Regions from separate parts of the Nocardioides jiangxiensis genome, predicted to be linked through region 3. Evidence: predicted binding sites of a transcription regulator. Region 3 holds the regulator's gene; each other region holds the start of a gene.

Region 1 (5,563 bases), 690 kb from region 3:
GAACTCCTCCCGCTCCACGCGCGGGACGCAGCGGAGCACGACGTACTGGTAGGGGTGGCGGACCGTCATCGGGCGACCGCCTCCCACCACGCCGTCGCCTGAAGGCGTGCATCGAGGAAGTCGACGTAGGCAGCACGCACCGCGGCTGCAGACTCCGCACCGGGCACCGGTTCCAGCCACGCGTCGGGTACGTCGGCGAGGATCGCCTCGAAGACTCCGCGGTCGAGGCAACCACGGGCGCGACGGTCGATGGCCTCCAGGTCGTCTGCCTTGGCCGCCTCGAGCAGCACGTGGTCGTCGGCGTTCCAGGCCAGAGCGGCGAAGCGTGCAGGATCGCCGACTCCCCCGCCCCAGCCGTGATGGAAGTAGAGGGACGCGCCGTGGTCGATGACCCAGAGGTCTCCGTGCCAGAGCAGGAGGTTGGGGTTGCGCCAGGAGCGGTCGACGTTCGCGATGAAGGCATCGAGCCAGAGCACCGTGCCGGCAACGCCGTCGGGGACGGCGGAGGTGCCGTCGAAGCCGAACGAGCCGGGCAGGAAGTCGACGCCCAGGTTGAGCCCCACGCTCGCTCGGAGCAGGTCCTGGACCTCCTCGTCCGCCTCGTACCGAGCGAGCTCCTCGCTGAGCTCGAGGGCGACGAGTCGCGGAGTCTGCAGGCCCAGCCGGGTCGCCAGGCCGCTCGCGATCGTCTCGGCGACGAGCACCCGGAGCCCCTGCCCCGCGCCGCGGAACTTGCACACGTAGGTGCCGAGGTCATCAGCCTCGACCAGGCCGGGAAGCGAACCACCCTCGCGCAGCGGGGCGATGTAGCGGGTGACGGAGACCGTCTGCATCACTGGACCGGCACCTCGTCACGCAGGCGCTGCTTCTCGTGCTCGACGTCGAAGTCTGCAGGCGGCCACGTCAGGTCGAGACCGCGCAGTGCCTCGAGCAGCAGATGGCCGATGGCCAGGTTGCGGTACCACTTGTGGTCGCTGGGCACCACGTACCACGGTGCAGCGTCGGTGTTGGTCCGCTCGAGCGCGATCTCGTAGGCCTCGCGGTAAGACGCCCACCGGGCACGCTCGTCGATGTCGCCCGGGTTGAACTTCCAATGCTTCGCCGGGTCGTCGAGACGTGCGAGCAGCCGCTCCTTCTGCTCCGCCGCCGAGATGTGGAGCATGCACTTGACGATCGTCGTGCCGCCGTCGGCGATCCGCTTCTCGAAGTCGTTGATCGCACCGTAGCGACGCTCGATCTCGTCGGCGGGCGCCAGGTCGCGGACCCGACCGATGAGGACGTCCTCATACTGCGAGCGGTCGAAGACACCGATGATGCCTGCGGGAGCCAGCGCCTTCTCGATCCGCCACAGGAAGTCGTGGGCCCGCTCCTCCTCGGTCGGAGCCTTGAAGCTGGTCACCTTCACACCGGCCGGGCTGACCAGGCCGACGGTGTGCTCGAGGATGCCGCCCTTGCCGGAGGTGTCCATCCCCTGGAGCACCAGCAGCACGCTGCGGCCTCCGGCCCTGTTGGCGTAGAGCCGCTCCTGCAGCTCGGCGAGCTCGGGACCGAGGCCCTCCAGCGCCGCTTCGGCCTCCTCCTTCCCCCCGTCGTACGCCGGGGTGCCGGCCGGGTCGATCGCCGTCAGGTCGACCGGACCGACGGGGAGCCGAAGTGCGCTCACGAAGGACGTCATGGCAGAACCATAGAGGGCACGGCACAAGCCCCGTCTCGGCGCGGCACAAGCCCCGTCTCGGCGTCAGTCGGGGGGCTCGACGTCGTCGTCGGCGAGCGCACCGAGCTCCTCGCGCACGACCGCGAAGGCGACCCCGGGACCGTGGCCCTTGCGCGCCAGCATCCCGACCAGGCGGCGGGTGGCCACCTCGGGAGCGAGGCCACGCATGGAGCGGAGCTTGCGCTGCACCAGCCTGCGGGCCACCTCACGCTCGTCCTCGGGGTCGATCTCGTCGAGCGCCTCGCGCGCCACCTCGTCGTCGATGCCCTTGCGGCGCAGCTCCTGGGCGAGGGCACGCGAGGCCAGCCCCTTGCCGGGCTGGCGCGAGGCGATCCACTGGCGGGCGAAGGCCGCGTCGTCGACGAGTCCGACTTCCTCGAAACGGTCCAGCAGCCGGGTCGCGATCGCCTTCGGCACGTCCTTGGCATCGAGCTTCTTCTGCAGCTCCGCCCGTGAGCGCGCCTGGCCCGTGAGCTGGTCGAGCAGGATCTTGCGGGCCACCGCCTCGTGGTCGGCCTCGGGCCCCAGGGCCTCGAGGTCCTCAGGCGGCATCGCGTCCGCGGCGGAGGCGAAGTCCGGCGGCGGACCTGCTTCACCGAGCCACGCGGCCACCCCGGCGTGCACGTCGCCGTGCCACGCCGGAGCGGCTGCAGTGGGGTCAGACATCAGAAGTCGACGTTGGTCGGCTCCTCAGCGGGAGCGTCGATGGTCGGGCCGACACCGAGCTTCTCGAGGATCTTCTTCTCCAGCTCGTTGGCCAGGTCGGGGTTGTCGCGCAGGAAGTTGCGCGCGTTCTCCTTGCCCTGGCCGAGCTGGTCACCCTCGTAGGTGTACCAAGCGCCGGCCTTGCGGACGAGGCCCGCGTCGACGCCGACGTCGATCAGGCCACCCTCACGCGAGATGCCCTTGCCGTACATGATGTCGAACTCGGCCTGCTTGAACGGCGGGGCAACCTTGTTCTTCACGACCTTGACGCGGGTGCGGTTGCCGACCATGTCGGTGCCGTCCTTGAGCGTCTCGATGCGGCGCACGTCGAGGCGGACCGACGAGTAGAACTTCAGCGCGCGACCACCGGTCGTGGTCTCGGGCGAGCCGAACATGACGCCGATCTTCTCGCGCAGCTGGTTGATGAAGATCGCGGTCGTGCCGGACTGGTTGAGCGCACCGGTCATCTTGCGGAGCGCCTGCGACATGAGGCGGGCCTGGAGACCGACGTGGCTGTCACCCATCTCGCCCTCGATCTCCGCGCGGGGCACGAGCGCCGCCACGGAGTCGATGACGATGAGCGACAGCGCGCCGGAGCGGATCAGCATGTCCGCGATCTCGAGCGCCTGCTCGCCGGAGTCGGGCTGCGAGACCAGCAGTGCGTCGGTGTCGACGCCGAGGTTCTTCGCGTACTCCGGGTCGAGCGCGTGCTCGGCGTCGATGAAGGCGACCAGGCCACCGTTGCGCTGGGCGTTGGCCACCGCGTGCAGCGCGACCGTCGTCTTACCCGAGGACTCCGGGCCGTAGATCTCCACGACTCGACCACGCGGGAGGCCACCGATGCCGAGCGCCACGTCGAGCGCGATCGCGCCGGTCGGGATCACCTCGAGCGGAGCACGGGTCTCGTCGCCCAGGCGCATGATCGAGCCCTTGCCGAACTGCTTCTCAATGTTTGCAAGCGCTGCGTCGAGCGCCTTGTCGCGGTCTCCAGCCATCTTCTTCATCCTGTCGCGTAGTCACCAGCCGAGTACATCGGCGACGTTAGGACGAACCACCGACAGAGCCTGATCAGCCCGGTCGTCACCTGTGGAGAACATCGTCCGTGCGTCGTACCCGGTGAGCACACGCTAGCCGAACACCTGTTCGAAGCGCGCCGCAACACGCCGTACTCGCCGGCAGTCCCCCGCGGCGAGCCGACAGCCCGGCGTCCGTCTAGGCTCCAGCCGTGCGTGAACGAGACAGGTCCACCCTGGAAGAGCTGCGGTCCCGGACCCTCGACGTGCTGGTCGACGTCATCGGGCGCGGCGCGACGGTGGCGCTGCTCGACGCGCCCAACCAGCGCAACGTCGGCGACTCGATGATCTGGGCCGGCGAGGTCGCCTACTTCCGGCGGCTCGGCCTGAAGGTCGTCTACGTCGCCGACCTGCAGTCCTACGACACCGACGTGCTCCGCCGAACCCTTCCGGCCGACGGAGTGATCCTCCTCCACGGCGGAGGCAACGTGGGCGACCTCTGGCGCGGCCACCAGAAGCACCGCGAGCAGGTCGCGCGCGACTTCCGCGACCGGAAGATCGTGCAGCTGCCGCAGTCGGTCTGGTTCTCGGAGGAGAAGTACGCCGCCAACGCGAACCGCATCCTCGGCGCGCACCCGGACTTCACGCTGCTCGTGCGCGACCGGGAGACGGAGGAGCGAGCCGCTGCCTGGCTGCCGGACGTCCCGCGGCGCTACTGCTGGGACATGGCCCTGGGCTGGGACCCGCGCCCGTCGCGGAAGCAGCACGGCGGGGCACCCGCTCTCGTCGTGGCCCGCACCGACCACGAGGGCGCCTCCGGACTCGGGACGGCCGACCTGGCGAGCGACCTGGGGGTGGCCGCCGACGTCCGCGACTGGACGAGCCCCGAGCTGGACACGCTCGGCTGGCGCCTGGCCCGCGCCGTGCCGCGGATCGCGAGGCGCTGGCCGGCGCTCAGGCGCTGGCACCTCTTCCAGGTGCTGCTGCGGGCGAGCTTCGGCTGGATCAACCGCGCCAACGTCCGCAGCGGCGTCCGCCTCTACGCCGGACGCCGCGTGGTCGTCGTCGACCGGCTGCACGCACACGTCCTCGCCGTCCTGATGGGGATCGACCACGTGATGCTCGACAACAGCTACCGCAAGCTCGGAGCGGTCTTCGACGACTACACCCACCGGTTCAGCACCGCGGCGTACGCGCACGACCGAACCGAAGCCATCGACCTCGCGCGCACCATCCTGAACCGACCGGAGAACTGATGCTGGCCTTCGTCACCTCCCTTCGTCACCCGCACAACTCGGCCGACTACGGACGCGTGGAGCAGCTGCTCCAGGAGACCCTCGGCTCGGTCACCGCGCAGACCTCCGACGACTACGTCGTGTACGTCGTCGGCAACCGGGCACCGGCCTTCACGCTGCCCGACCGGACCTTCTTCGTCCCGGTCGACTTCGCCCCACCGGTCGACGTGGCAGGTCCCCAGTTCGAGCTCGGCCCGTTCGTGCGCGACAAGGGCACGAAGATCGGGATCGGCCTCGCCGCAGCCCGTGAGCACCGCCCTGACCACGTCATGATCTTCGACGCGGACGACTACGTGCACCACGACATCGCGGCGCTGTCGTCCTCCGACCCGGATGCGAACGGATGGCTCGTCGAGGAGGGCTACATCTACTCGCGGGCGCGCCAGGCCTACCAGGTGCAGAAGCGGTTCTTCGGCGTCTGCGGCACCAGCCACGTCGTCGCCTGGCGGGCCTACGACGTGCCGCAGGACCTCCCCCTCACCGCGACCCAGGACGAGGTCGCCGAGGCGTACGGCGAGCGGCTGGGCGCCCTGCTCGGCGCCCACCGCAACAAGCGCATCTGGCTCTCCAAGCACGGCAACAAGCTGGACCCGATGCCGTTCCGCGGCGCGGTCTACCAGGTCGACACCGGCGAGAACCACTCCGGCAAGGGCCTGCGCGGTGTGGCCCGCCCGCTCGGTCGCGAGCTCACGTCGACCTACGGCGTGCCGCGCCTCCGGTCGCGGGTGGCCGCCGCCGGGGCGGCGTGGGCGCCCTCCGAGCTGGTGTACAGCGCGAGGAAGCGCTCTGCAGACCGCCGGGCCCGGGCTGGGAAGGCCGCCGCCTCCGCCTGATCC
Region 2 (5,563 bases), 440 kb from region 3:
CCTCGACGCCGTAGATCGTCTGGAGGTCGGGGTAGGCCTCGGCGGCCTCGGCGAAACGGACCACGCCGTACATCCCGTCGTGGTCGGTGAGGGCGAGCCCGTGCAGGCCCAACCGTGCTGCCTCGATGACCAGCTCCTCCGGGGAGGAGGCACCATCGAGGAAGCTGTAGTGCGAGTGTGCGTGCAGCTCGGCGTAGCGCGTCGTCGAGACCACCTGCTCGACCACAGGGGCGCGGAACGGCTGGCGCTTGCGCGAGACCGGTGCCTCGTCGCGCCCGTTGACCGGAGGCTTGGCAGGGCGACCACTGTGGATCCGCTCCATCTCCTTCCAGGAGATAGGCGGGTTGCTCCAGCCCATTACTCCTGGCCCATCAGTCGTAGCGCCCTTCGACCGACCAGGGCTCGGCCTCGTCGGGGGAGAGCTGCTCGTAGAGCAGCAGCCAGGCCTGGTCGTGGTCGTCGACGAGCTGCACGCGGTCGACACGTCGGGTCTCGGACGGGTCCCACCAGCGCTGCCGGATCGGCCAGGGACCGGCCCAGGCGGTCACCCGTCGCAGGCCGTCGCCGAGGGGGCCCGGGTCGAGCCAGACCGGGTCGCTGGAGAGGTCGCCACGACTCCCGATGCGCACGAGTGCGCGTGCGGCGTCGAGGAGCCGCACCGGCACCGGCTCGTCGTAGACGAGGGTCGGTGCGAGCCCGGGCAGGCTGCCCGGCCAGGGCTGGTCGGCTTTGCGGGCAGCGGCCGTGGGGGCAGCCTCGCCCCACGGGCGCAGCTGGGTGCGCTCGGCGAGCAGCCGACCGCCGCCGATGGCCGCAGTCAGGACGCCGTCGTGGCCGAGGCGACCCTGCAGGCGGGTGGCGGTGTGGTGGATCCGGTCGGCCGGCCCGTCACGCCACAGCCCGCCTGCGTGGGCGGCCGCGTCGTCGAGGGCGAGCGGCGCGACCTCGACCCGGACGACAGCGCCGTGACGCGTGGTCGGGGCGGTCAGTGCGGAGGCGGCCGCCCCCTGGAGCTGCCACCGGATCCGGTCGACGACCTCGGTCGAGCTGAAGTGGCGGGGATGGGTCCAGACCTGGTCGCTGTGGGCCCGCCCGGTGTCGTCATCGTCGGTGAAGACGCTCACCTGGACCTGCGAGCAGACCAGCTGCCGAGCGGTCAGGGTGGCGATGAACTCCTCCGCCATCGTGCGGCAGCCGAACGCGACCTGGTCGACCCGCTCGAGCCCGGGCTCGAAGACGACGTGGCGGGTCAGGTCGGGAGGAGCGGCAGCGGCGCGCACCGGCGCCACCTCACGGCCGCGGGCCAGGTCGTGGGCCTGCATGCCCGGCACGCCGAACCGGGCCCGCACCGAGGAGCCGGGCAGGGCGGCGAAGTCGCCCAGGGTGGTCAGCCCGAGGCGCTTGAGCAGTGTCACGAGCTCGGGTCCTGCGCCGGGGAGGTTGGCCAGGACGTCGAGCGGCAGCGCGGCGAGGAACGCCGCTGACGCACCGGTCGGCACGACCCGGAGGGGCACGGCGGCTGTCGTCGCCTGCGCGGCGAGCTCGGCGGCGTGGATGCCGTCGGCGATGCCGATGCGGACGTCGACCAGCCCGGCGACGCCCCGCACCTGGTCGGCCAGCGCCCGGGCCGCGACCTGCTCGCCCCCGTAGTAGCGGGCCGCCCCCGCGACGTGGACGGCGACGAGCCCGGGCCGGCGCACGTCGACGCCGGGGATGACCTCGTCGACGGCCCGGACGACCGGCTCGAAAGCACGCGCGTCACGCAGAGGGTCGTGGGGGAGCAGGGTGATGCCGGGGCACCGCGCCTGTGCCTCGCGCATCCGCAGCCCGACGGTCACGCCCTCGGCGTCGGCGGCCGCCGAGCGGGCGACGACCCTGCCCTTCTCCAGGAGGGCGAGTGCCACGTCAGGGTCGAGCCCGTGCCCGGTGCGGGTGGCCAGCAGCGACCAGTCGGGGCACCAGAGGGCCAGGCTGCGCCGGACCTCCGGGGGCGTCATGACACCTCCAGGTGGTGGCGGGAGGTGCGGCCGGTGCGCTGGCGGACCTCGACGGCGAGCCTGCGCTGCAGCAGGCAGCCATGACCGGAGCCCAGCCCGCGCCAGCCGGCGGGGGAGGCATGCAGGGTCGCCTGCAGGGCCGGCCAGGTCGAGGGCGGCTCCTCGGTCAGGAGCAGGGTGCAGCCGCGCTCGCGCAGGCGTGCGGTCAGGCGGGCGGCCTCCGTCGGCACGAGGCGGACCGGTCGGGCCAGCACGACCGGGACGATCTCGGCCAGCGCGGCGACCACGGTCGCCCACTGCTCGCCCGGAGCCGGGACGACGAGCGTGCGGTCGAGGTCGAGACCCATCCGGGAGGCCACCTCGAGGCCGAGGTCGGGCAGGCCGACGACGGCGCTCCAGGCGCCCTGCGAGCAGGCCTCGGCGAGCAGCATCAGGGCCAGGGTCAGCGAGCCCGTCGCGGCATAGGTCGCCCCGGCCCGGAGCCCGCCCGGGAGCGCGGCCCGCAGCGCCTCGGGCACCCCGAAGCCGATCACGTCGCCGGGCGACTCGGACCCCTCGAGGCGCCGGATCCGGGCGCGCAGGGCGGCCAGGTCGGGGACCCGGGAGGTGCCCGGCTCGGGGGCCAGATCGAGGGCTGCTGTCACTCCTCCATGTTCGAACAGATGTTCGAACATGTCAATCGGGGAAGGGGTTCTGTGGCGGTCCGGAGGAATGCTCCCATTCCCCGGCGGAGTGGCCCGTCGCGCCGTTAGATTTGTCCGACTTCGGGGATTCAAGGGGTGGTGGCCGCATGACCGTTGCGCGCGTCGGCGACCGCCGCACGCACCTCGCCCAGTCGGCGCTGGAGGTGCTCAGCGAGAGCGGCTACGCCAACACCGGCATCCGCGACATCGCCCAGCGCTCGTCGTACTCGCACGGGGTCCTGCACTACTACTTCAAGGACAAGTCGAGCCTCATCCTGGAGGCGGTCCGGCTCTTCAAGACCGCCTGCGTCGAGCGCTACGACGCAGCGCTCGAGGGTGTCACCACGGCGGCCGGCGTGCTCGCCGCGTTCGAGGACCGGCTGGTCGACTCGCTCCTGACCGACGGCCGCCTCCACCGCCTCTGGTACGACGTCCGCACGCAGGGGTGGTTCGGCTCCGTCGACGGGGCCGCGCTCGCCGAGATCGACGCCCTCATCGAGGCCATGGTGGTCCGCGTGCTCGACACCTACGCCCGCCTCTCCGGCCGGCGCCTCCGGGTCGAGGCGGCCACGGCGTACGCCCTCGTCGACGGGCTCTTCCAGCGTGCGCTGCAGGAGCACTTCCAGGGCGACGAGAACGCCTCGCGCGCCCTGGTCCTGCGCCTGCGTGAGGCGATGCCGCTCCTGCTCGCCTAGAGTCCGCCCATGCCCACCGTTCTCGTCACCGGCGCCTCGCGCGGCATCGGCCGCACCACGTCCCTCCGTCTCGCCGCTGCCGGCTGGGACGTCCTCGCCGGCGTCCGGCGGGAGGAGGACGGCGCCGAGCTCGCCGCCCTCGACTCCCGCATCACCCCGGTCCTCCTCGACATCACCGACGCGGCCCAGATCGCCCGCGTGGCCGCCGAGGTGACCACGCTCGACGCCCTGGTCAACAACGCCGGCGTCGCGAAGCTCGGCCCCCTCGAGGGCCTCCCTGTCGAGACCCTGCGCGAGCAGATGGAGATCAACCTGATCGGCCACCTCGCGGTCACCCAGGCCCTGCTCCCGCAGCTGCGCGCCTCCCGCGGCCGGATCGTCTTCACGTCCTCGCTCAGCGGTCGCGTCGCCACCCCGCTGACCGGTGCCTACAACGCCTCGAAGTTCGCGCTCGAGGGTGCCGCCGATGCGCTGCGCATGGAGCTGCGTTCGTGGGGGATCCGGGTCTCCCTGGTCGAGCCCGCGCAGGTCTCGACCGACATCTGGCACAACGCCGACGCCGACCTGGACGCGGCCATCGCCAGCATGTCGCCGGCCGCGCAGGAGCTCTACCGCCCGCACCTGGCCGGATTCCGCAGGATGATCCCGCTCTCGCAGAAGCTCGCCGTCCCCGCGGACAAGGTCGCCCGCGCCATCGAGAAGGCGATCACGTCGCGCAGCCCCCGCGCCCGCTACGTCGTCGGCCTCGGTCCCAAGGCCCAGGTCGCCCTCAGCGGCACGACGCCCACGCCGGTGCTCGACGCCGTGCTGCGCAAGGCGACCGGCGTGCCCGCGAAGGCCTGAGGCCCCAGCCTCCCGCAGCGGACAGCCGACGGGGCCGCCTCCGGGAGGAGGCGGCCCCGTCGTCGTTCGTTCGTCAGCAGCCCAGGTGGAGCCGGGTGTTGGCGAAGTTGATCCGCGGTCCCGCCTGCGGACGGAGGACCGCCACGCTCAGTGCAGAGAGGTCCATCGAGCCGGTGCTGCCGTCGGCGCAGGTGCCCTTCTGCTGGTGGTTGACCTGGATCGAGAAGCCCTTGTCGACGATCTGGAGGACCGGGTCGAGGGCCTTGCGGATCGGGATCGTGATGAGCCCGGTCTTGATGTCGTCGATCGCGAGGGCGAAGACCTGGTGACCGGCGTCGCTGGTCACGTAGTCGTGCAGGACCGTGGCGAGCTTCGTGACGGTCGGGCCTGCCAGGGTGATCGCGGCGGCCAGCGTCTTGCAGAGCAGCGGTCCCGTGATGCCGACTGCGGTGCAGGTCGGCGCGGTGGGCGTCCCCATCAGGTTGACGCTCCACGTCGCCGTGGCGCTCTGGCCGGGCACCGGTTCCAGCGTCGCGGTGAGGTCGACCGTCACGCTGGCGAGCGAACCCTCGATTGCCTTGATCACGACGGTGTAGACCTCCTCCATGAGGTCGTGGACCGTCTCGGCGATCATCGGGTAGATCTCGTCGTCGATCAGCTCGGTGTTCGGGTTCTGCGAGTTCAGGCCGGTCGGGTCGCCCGGACGGTTGACCTGGGGCGCGAGGAGGGGACCGTCGATCGTCTCCTCGCCGTGCAGGGCCTGGTCGAGGTGCACCGTGACCTTGCCGGTGGAGAAGTCGACCGTGAGGACGTGGTTCTTCGTGGTGAGCGGCTGCGCCACGATCGCCTTGAAGATGCTGTCCTGCATGTGCGACCGGACCCGGGCCGTGACCTTGGTGCCGACCGGCAGGGCGTTGGTCAGGGCGGTCAGGTCGAGCAGCGGGTTCAGCGTGTTCTCGACCGCACGGTCGACCTGGCCGGCGCCGTCGTAGATCGACGACGCAGCGCTGGCGACCAACGGGGAGTGCATGTCGAGGTCGGCCTGACCGATGCGGTAGCGACCGGGGCCGCCGACGCCGTCAGGATCGAGGAGCTGTCCCTTGACGGCCTGGAGCTCGGAGCCGCTGACGCCGAGCTTGAGCAGGAGCTGGTCGACCGCGAGGTCGGTCACTCCGTCCATGCCGGCCTTGCGCATGATCGACAGCATGTCGATCGACGCCGGGGCGGGCGTGGAGCCGTCGGTGTTGTCGAGCGACACCGACCCGTCGGCTCCAACCAGCCCGGTGACGGCACGTGCGTCCTGCGGGCTGGTCGCGGTCGACTCCGAGAGCAGGGCCGCGAGCTG
Region 3 (5,563 bases):
CTCGGGGTTGGTGTGCCAGTCGTTGATCGTGTCGTCGTACTGGATGCCCGGGTCGGCACAGGCCCACGCGGCCTCGGCGATCTTGCGCCACAGGGCGCGGGCGTCGACGGTCTCGATGACCTCGCCGGTGGAGCGCGAGCGGAGACCGAACTCCTTGCCCTCCTCCACGGCGCGCATGAACTCGTCGGACACGCGGACCGAGTTGTTGGCGTTCTGGTACTGGACCGAGGTGATGTCCTTGCCGCCGAGGTCCATGTCGAAGCCGGCGTCGCGCAGCGCGCGGATCTTGTCCTCCTCGCGCCACTTCGTCTCGACGAACTCCTCGATGTCCGGGTGGTCGACGTCGAGGACGACCATCTTGGCCGCACGACGCGTGGCGCCGCCCGACTTGATGGTGCCGGCAGACGCGTCGGCGCCACGCATGAAGGAGACCGGGCCGGAGGCGGTGCCGCCGGACTTCAGCAGCTCCTTGGAGGAGCGGATGCGGGAGAGGTTGAGGCCGGCGCCGGAGCCGCCCTTGAAGATGAAGCCCTCCTCCTTGTACCAGTTGAGGATCGAGTCCATCGAGTCGTCAACGGAGAGGATGAAGCACGCGGAGACCTGCTGCGGAGCGGTCGTGCCGACGTTGAACCAGACCGGGGAGTTGAAGGAGAAGTACTGGTTGACCAGCAGCCAGGTCAGCTCCTCCTCGAAGACCTTCACGTCGGCCTCGGAGGCGAAGTAGTGGAAGTCGCGGCCGGCGGCGACGTACTTGCTGACGACGCGGTCGATGAGCTGCTTGAGGCTCTGCTCGCGGTTGTCGGCGCCGACGGCACCGCGGAAGTACTTCGTGGTGACGATCGTCGAGGCGTTGACGGACCAGAAGTCCGGGAACTCCACGCCACGCTGCTCGAACACGGTCTCGCCGGTCTTCCAGTTGGTCTGGACGACGTCGCGACGCTCCCAGTTGATCGCGTCGTAGGGGTGCACACCCTCGGTGCTGAAGACGCGCTCCATCTTCAGGCCCTTCCCGGTTGCCTGCTGTGCGGCGGAAACCGTCTCGGTCATCGTCTCTCCATTTCCCATGATCTGCCGGCGTGATGCTTCTTGGCTGCTGCTGCGTACTGCTGGTGCTGCTGCGTACTGCTGGTGGTGCTGGTGCTGCTGGTGGTGCTGGTGCTGCGTCGTCTGGAGGCCCGGCAACAAGCTTCCCCACTCGATGCCGGGCCGGTCTGTGTCACCCGCTCGGGGTGAGGTCCTTCTCGAACGCCGGATCAGCGGCCGCCCTCTCCAGACGGAGGGCGTCGATCTCCTTGGCGAAGTCCTCGGCGGACTCGAACGCGCGGTAGACGCTCGCGAACCGGAGGTAGGCCACCTCGTCGAGCGCCCGTAGCGGGCCCAGGATCGCGAGGCCGACCTCGTGCGCCGGGAACTCCGCCTGGCCGCTGCAGCGCAGCGCGTCCTCGACGTCGTGGCCCAGGCGGGCGAGCTGGTCCTCGGTGACCGGACGGCCCTTGCAGGCCTTCCGGACACCGCTGATCGCCTTGTCGCGGTTGAACGGCTCGGTCGCGCCGGAGCGCTTGCTGACCATGAGCTGCATCTGCTCGACCGTCGAGAAGCGGCGGTCGCAGGCGGGGCAGACCCGGCGGCGGCGGATCGCGGCGCCGTCGTCAGCGACTCGGGAGTCGAGCACGCGGGTGTCGGTGTTGCGGCAGTGTGGACAGTGCATCGCTCGGCTCCCCTCGTCCGTCGTCTTCGCGCCTGGCGCCTGTGGATTGCTGTGGATAAAGGCGCCCTGGCTGTTGATGGCGCCGGTCACACCTGTTGACTACATGTGGAGAACCACAACGGTGTAACTACTAGATGTAGTGGTAACCGTACGTCGCGACCACCAGCGCCGCAAGCCGCCTCGTCGCCACGGGCGACGCGATCGGCGTGTCGGATGTGGTCCAGGTCGCAAAAGCGCAGGTCAGCACGGAAGAGCCGGTTTCCGGCGCCGAAATCGCAGCTCGGCGTGTCGGGCGTGTCGTCGATTGTTGGTCATGCGGAACGCCCTGCCGTGACAGAATCCCCGCGTGACGAACGGGTCGAAGCACGCAGGCAGCCGCAAGGCTTCCCGCCGGGCTCGCCCCCGCCGCTCGCTCGACACGCGCGTCGCGAAGTACGCCGTGGCCGTCACCCTGTGCGTCGTCGCCTGGGGCTACCTCGTGTGGGCCGCCATCGACTTCGGCGCGACCGCTCGCGGCGGCAACGGCGCCGCGTGGTTCTTCCTGCTGCTCGCCTGCATCGGCGCGGCCTCCTGTCTCTTCGCCGGCCTCATGCTCGGCGTCCGGCTGCTGACGGTGCTGGGCATCCTCGCCCCACCCGCCGGCTCCCCCGACGCCCCTGCGCGGCCCGCCGGCGGACGTCGCGCCGCGCGCTGATCCGACCGGCCGGCCGCGCCGAGCACGTGACGCAGGCCTCGAATCTTTTTTCGAACAGAGCCTTGCGTCATTCGAACACATGATCTAACTTCGATCACGTGTTCGATCGAACGTCTGATCGATCTCCCGACCGGAGCCGTTCCCCCGGTTGTGTCGGGGGCCCTGACTAGACATTCGCTCGTCACCCCGACCGACTCTTCCCCGGAGGTCCCCGATGAGCACGATCAGCTTCGCCCCCACGTTCGAGATCCGTCCCGCCCGCACCGGGCCGGCACCCGCAGGCCAGCTCCGGCTGACCCGCCGTGGCCGCCTCGTCGTCTTCATGGGCGCCGTGCTCGTCGTCTTCGCGCTCGCCTTCGTGATCATGGGCGGCTCGAGCGCCTCGACCGACGCGGGCGGCTCGCCGACCGCGACCGAGCGCATCGTCGTGGCCCCGGGGCAGACCCTCTGGGACATCGCGTCGGCGCACAGCGACGGCGACGTCCGCGCCACCGTCGACGCCATCGAGAAGCTCAACGCCCTCGATGGCGCGATGCTCTACGCCGGCCAGGAGCTCTACATCCCGGTCGACTGACACAGACTGCGGCCACCACTGGTGGGTGGCCGCCCAGGTTCCCGCGCGTCGCCTCGACCCCGGCGCGCGGGATGGGGAAGACGCGGGGCGGGCGCTGCAAGGGAAGGCAGCACCCGCCCCGCCTCACATTTCAGCCCACGTCGGGGCGACACGCGGTTCGAACACATGTTTGAAGCCGTGCGTGATCACGACTACGTTGGACCCATACCGACCAGCCCTCCACGACGTAAGGCGCAGACGATGGCGACTCCTCCTCGCAAGGTCACCGAGCTCCCCGACGGTCCTGCTGACGCGACCGGCCTGACGCCGCGGCAGCAGCGCATCCTCAACGTCATCCGCGACGCCCTCGAGGCGCGCGGCTACCCGCCCTCGATGCGCGAGATCGGCGACGCGGTCGGCCTGACGTCATCCAGCTCGGTGTCACACCAGCTCAAGGTGCTGGAGCAGAAGGGGTTCCTCAAGCGCGACCCCAACCGGCCGCGTGCCATCGAGGTCTTCCTGCCCGAGGTGCTCGCTGCCCGGCGTTCGATCGGCGCGGCCGAGGAGGTCTCCTACGACGAGACCGGCATCGGCGACTCGGTGCCGGCCGCGACCTACGTGCCGGTCGTGGGGCGCATCGCCGCCGGCGGCCCGATCCTGGCGGAGGAGCGCGTGGAGGACGTGTTCCCGCTGCCGAAGAGCCTGGTCGGCGACGGCACGCTCTTCCTGCTCGAGGTCTCCGGTGACTCGATGATCGACGCCGCCATCTGCTCCGGCGACTACGTCGTGATCCGCCAGCAGCCCACCGCCACCAACGGCGACATGGTCGCCGCGCTCCTCGACGGCGAGGCCACGGTCAAGACCTTCAAGAAGAAGGACGGCCAGGTCTGGCTGATGCCGCACAACGACGCCTACGACCCGATCGACGGCACGCACGCGTCGATCCTCGGCATCGTCACCGCGGTCCTGCGCCGCGTCTGACACGCTGGGGCCGTGACGCCCCGACGCTTCCTCACTGCCCTCGTCGCGACCTCGGTCCTGGCGGGGGCAGTGGCATGTGCACCACGCGACGACGCCACCCCTGGCCTCACCACGCACGCGTCGACGCCCAGCTCGACGGCCTCGGCCAGCTCCGACCTCGACGCCCTCGCCTCGTCGGCGGCGGCTGCGGCGTCATCCATCAACGCGCCCCTGCCCGGCACCGTGCCGCCCACCTGGCTCGGCACCCGCCCCCTCCCCCTCCGCGCCGACGGCTACGGCATGGTCCGGACGACACCGAAGGAGCTGCGCGAGCGACGCTTCACGCTGCCCGACACCGTGGCCGAGCTGCCCGGCTCCGGCTTCGCCGCGCGCATCGTCGCGCCCGCGCCGGCCGACGTCATCGCCCGCTCGACGTGGCAGCCCGGGTGCCCCGTCGGCAAGGAGGACCTGGCCTGGGTCCGCCTGACCTTCCGGGGCTTCGACGGCGCCCGCCACACCGGGGAGCTCCTGCTCAACCGGTCGGTGGCGGCGCCGGTGGCATCGGTGTTCCGGGAGCTGTGGCGGCAGCGCTTCCCGCTCGAGGAGATGCGGGTGACCACGCGGGCCGAGCTCGACGCCCCGCCGTACGGCGACGGCAACGACACCAGTGCCTTCGTCTGCCGTCCGGCGGTCGGGTCGAGCCGGTTCAGTGAGCACGCCTACGGCCTGGCCGTGGACGTGAACCCCTTCCAGAACCCCTACACGAAGGGCGACCTCGTCCTGCCCGAGCTGGCCGGCTCCTACGTCGACCGGGACCCGCTCCGGCCGGGGATGCTGACGCCTGGGGCGATCGCCGCGTTCGCCCGGATCGGGTGGGAGTGGGGTGGCGACTGGCACACGCTGAAGGACCGGCACCACTTCAGCCTCCACAACCGATGACTATTACTACCTAATGGTAGCAATGCGTCGCGAACCGGCGTAGAGTCGGCGCCATGGTCGACCAGCACACCTCCCCCGGCACCCCGGCCGAGTGGCATGCGCCCGAACCGGATCCGGCGGAGCTGACCCACGCCATCCACGAGGGACTGGGGCTGCTGGCACTGCCGATGGCGGTGCTGCTGATGTTCGGCGCGTGGTCTCCCACGGTCTTCGTGTGGGCACCTACCTCTCCGCTCGCAGCCGCCGTCACGGCCGCGGGGTTCCTCGCCGCCGCCGTGCTCGCGGTGGCGGGCCGCTCGGCCGGCCGCCGGGCCGTCGACCTCACCTCCGTCGTCGTGCTCGCCGGCCTTGTCGGACTGGCGGTGACCACCGCACTGCACCTGCGGGAGCTCGGCCGGATGGATCCCCTCGGCCCGCTGACCATCAGCCGCACCATCACGCTGGGCTGGGTGCCCGCGATGGTCGTCCTGCCCGTCGTGCTCGTGCGCTGCATCCGCACGGTGCGCAGGGCCGGCCTGCCACCACGCGGACCCTCCTGGCTGCTGCGCGTCGGCGGCACGGTCACGGCAGCACCGCTGCTCGGGCTGGCGCTCGCCAGCCTGGTCGACCCTGCGCGCACGGTCACCTAGCTCCCGTTCGAGGCCAGCCCGCTCGACGTACGCGCGATGGCGTCGATCCAGCTGGCGATCGCCGTCGGCATCGTCCACGC

Evidence for each region. Region 3 encodes LexA, which represses DNA repair genes until DNA is damaged. Its sites were predicted from a motif close to TCGAACANNTGTTCGA; they were not measured.
Region 1: a site for LexA is predicted at 3,551-3,566, ahead of recA (recombinase RecA). Genes of this name have one in related genera too.
Region 2: a site for LexA is predicted at 2,652-2,667, ahead of imuA' (DnaE2-dependent mutagenesis accessory factor ImuA'). Genes of this name have one in related genera too.

What each region holds. Positions count from the first base shown of each region.
Region 1 is NZ_JAUQTA010000001.1:232,681-238,243, forward strand. It holds gene Q5722_RS01200 (DUF3037 domain-containing protein) at 1-69, opposite strand, end outside; gene Q5722_RS01205 (HipA family kinase) at 66-833, opposite strand; gene Q5722_RS01210 (PPK2 family polyphosphate kinase) at 833-1,675, opposite strand; gene Q5722_RS01215 (regulatory protein RecX) at 1,739-2,380, opposite strand; gene recA (recombinase RecA) at 2,380-3,414, opposite strand; gene Q5722_RS01225 (polysaccharide pyruvyl transferase family protein) at 3,645-4,688, shown strand; gene Q5722_RS01230 (glycosyltransferase family A protein) at 4,688-5,560, shown strand.
Region 2 is NZ_JAUQTA010000001.1:481,108-486,670, reverse strand. It holds gene Q5722_RS02450 (error-prone DNA polymerase) at 1-358, opposite strand, end outside; gene Q5722_RS02445 (DNA polymerase Y family protein) at 372-1,997, opposite strand; gene imuA' (DnaE2-dependent mutagenesis accessory factor ImuA') at 1,994-2,641, opposite strand; gene Q5722_RS02435 (TetR/AcrR family transcriptional regulator) at 2,788-3,375, shown strand; gene Q5722_RS02430 (SDR family oxidoreductase) at 3,385-4,218, shown strand; gene Q5722_RS02425 (choice-of-anchor G family protein) at 4,292-5,563, opposite strand, start outside.
Region 3 is NZ_JAUQTA010000001.1:921,065-926,627, forward strand. It holds gene Q5722_RS04565 (vitamin B12-dependent ribonucleotide reductase) at 1-1,047, opposite strand, end outside; gene nrdR (transcriptional regulator NrdR) at 1,217-1,708, opposite strand; gene Q5722_RS04575 (hypothetical protein) at 2,055-2,402, shown strand; gene Q5722_RS04580 (LysM peptidoglycan-binding domain-containing protein) at 2,617-2,976, shown strand; gene lexA (transcriptional repressor LexA) at 3,217-3,936, shown strand; gene Q5722_RS04590 (M15 family metallopeptidase) at 3,949-4,854, shown strand; gene Q5722_RS04595 (hypothetical protein) at 4,908-5,483, shown strand; gene Q5722_RS04600 (oxygenase MpaB family protein) at 5,520-5,563, shown strand, end outside.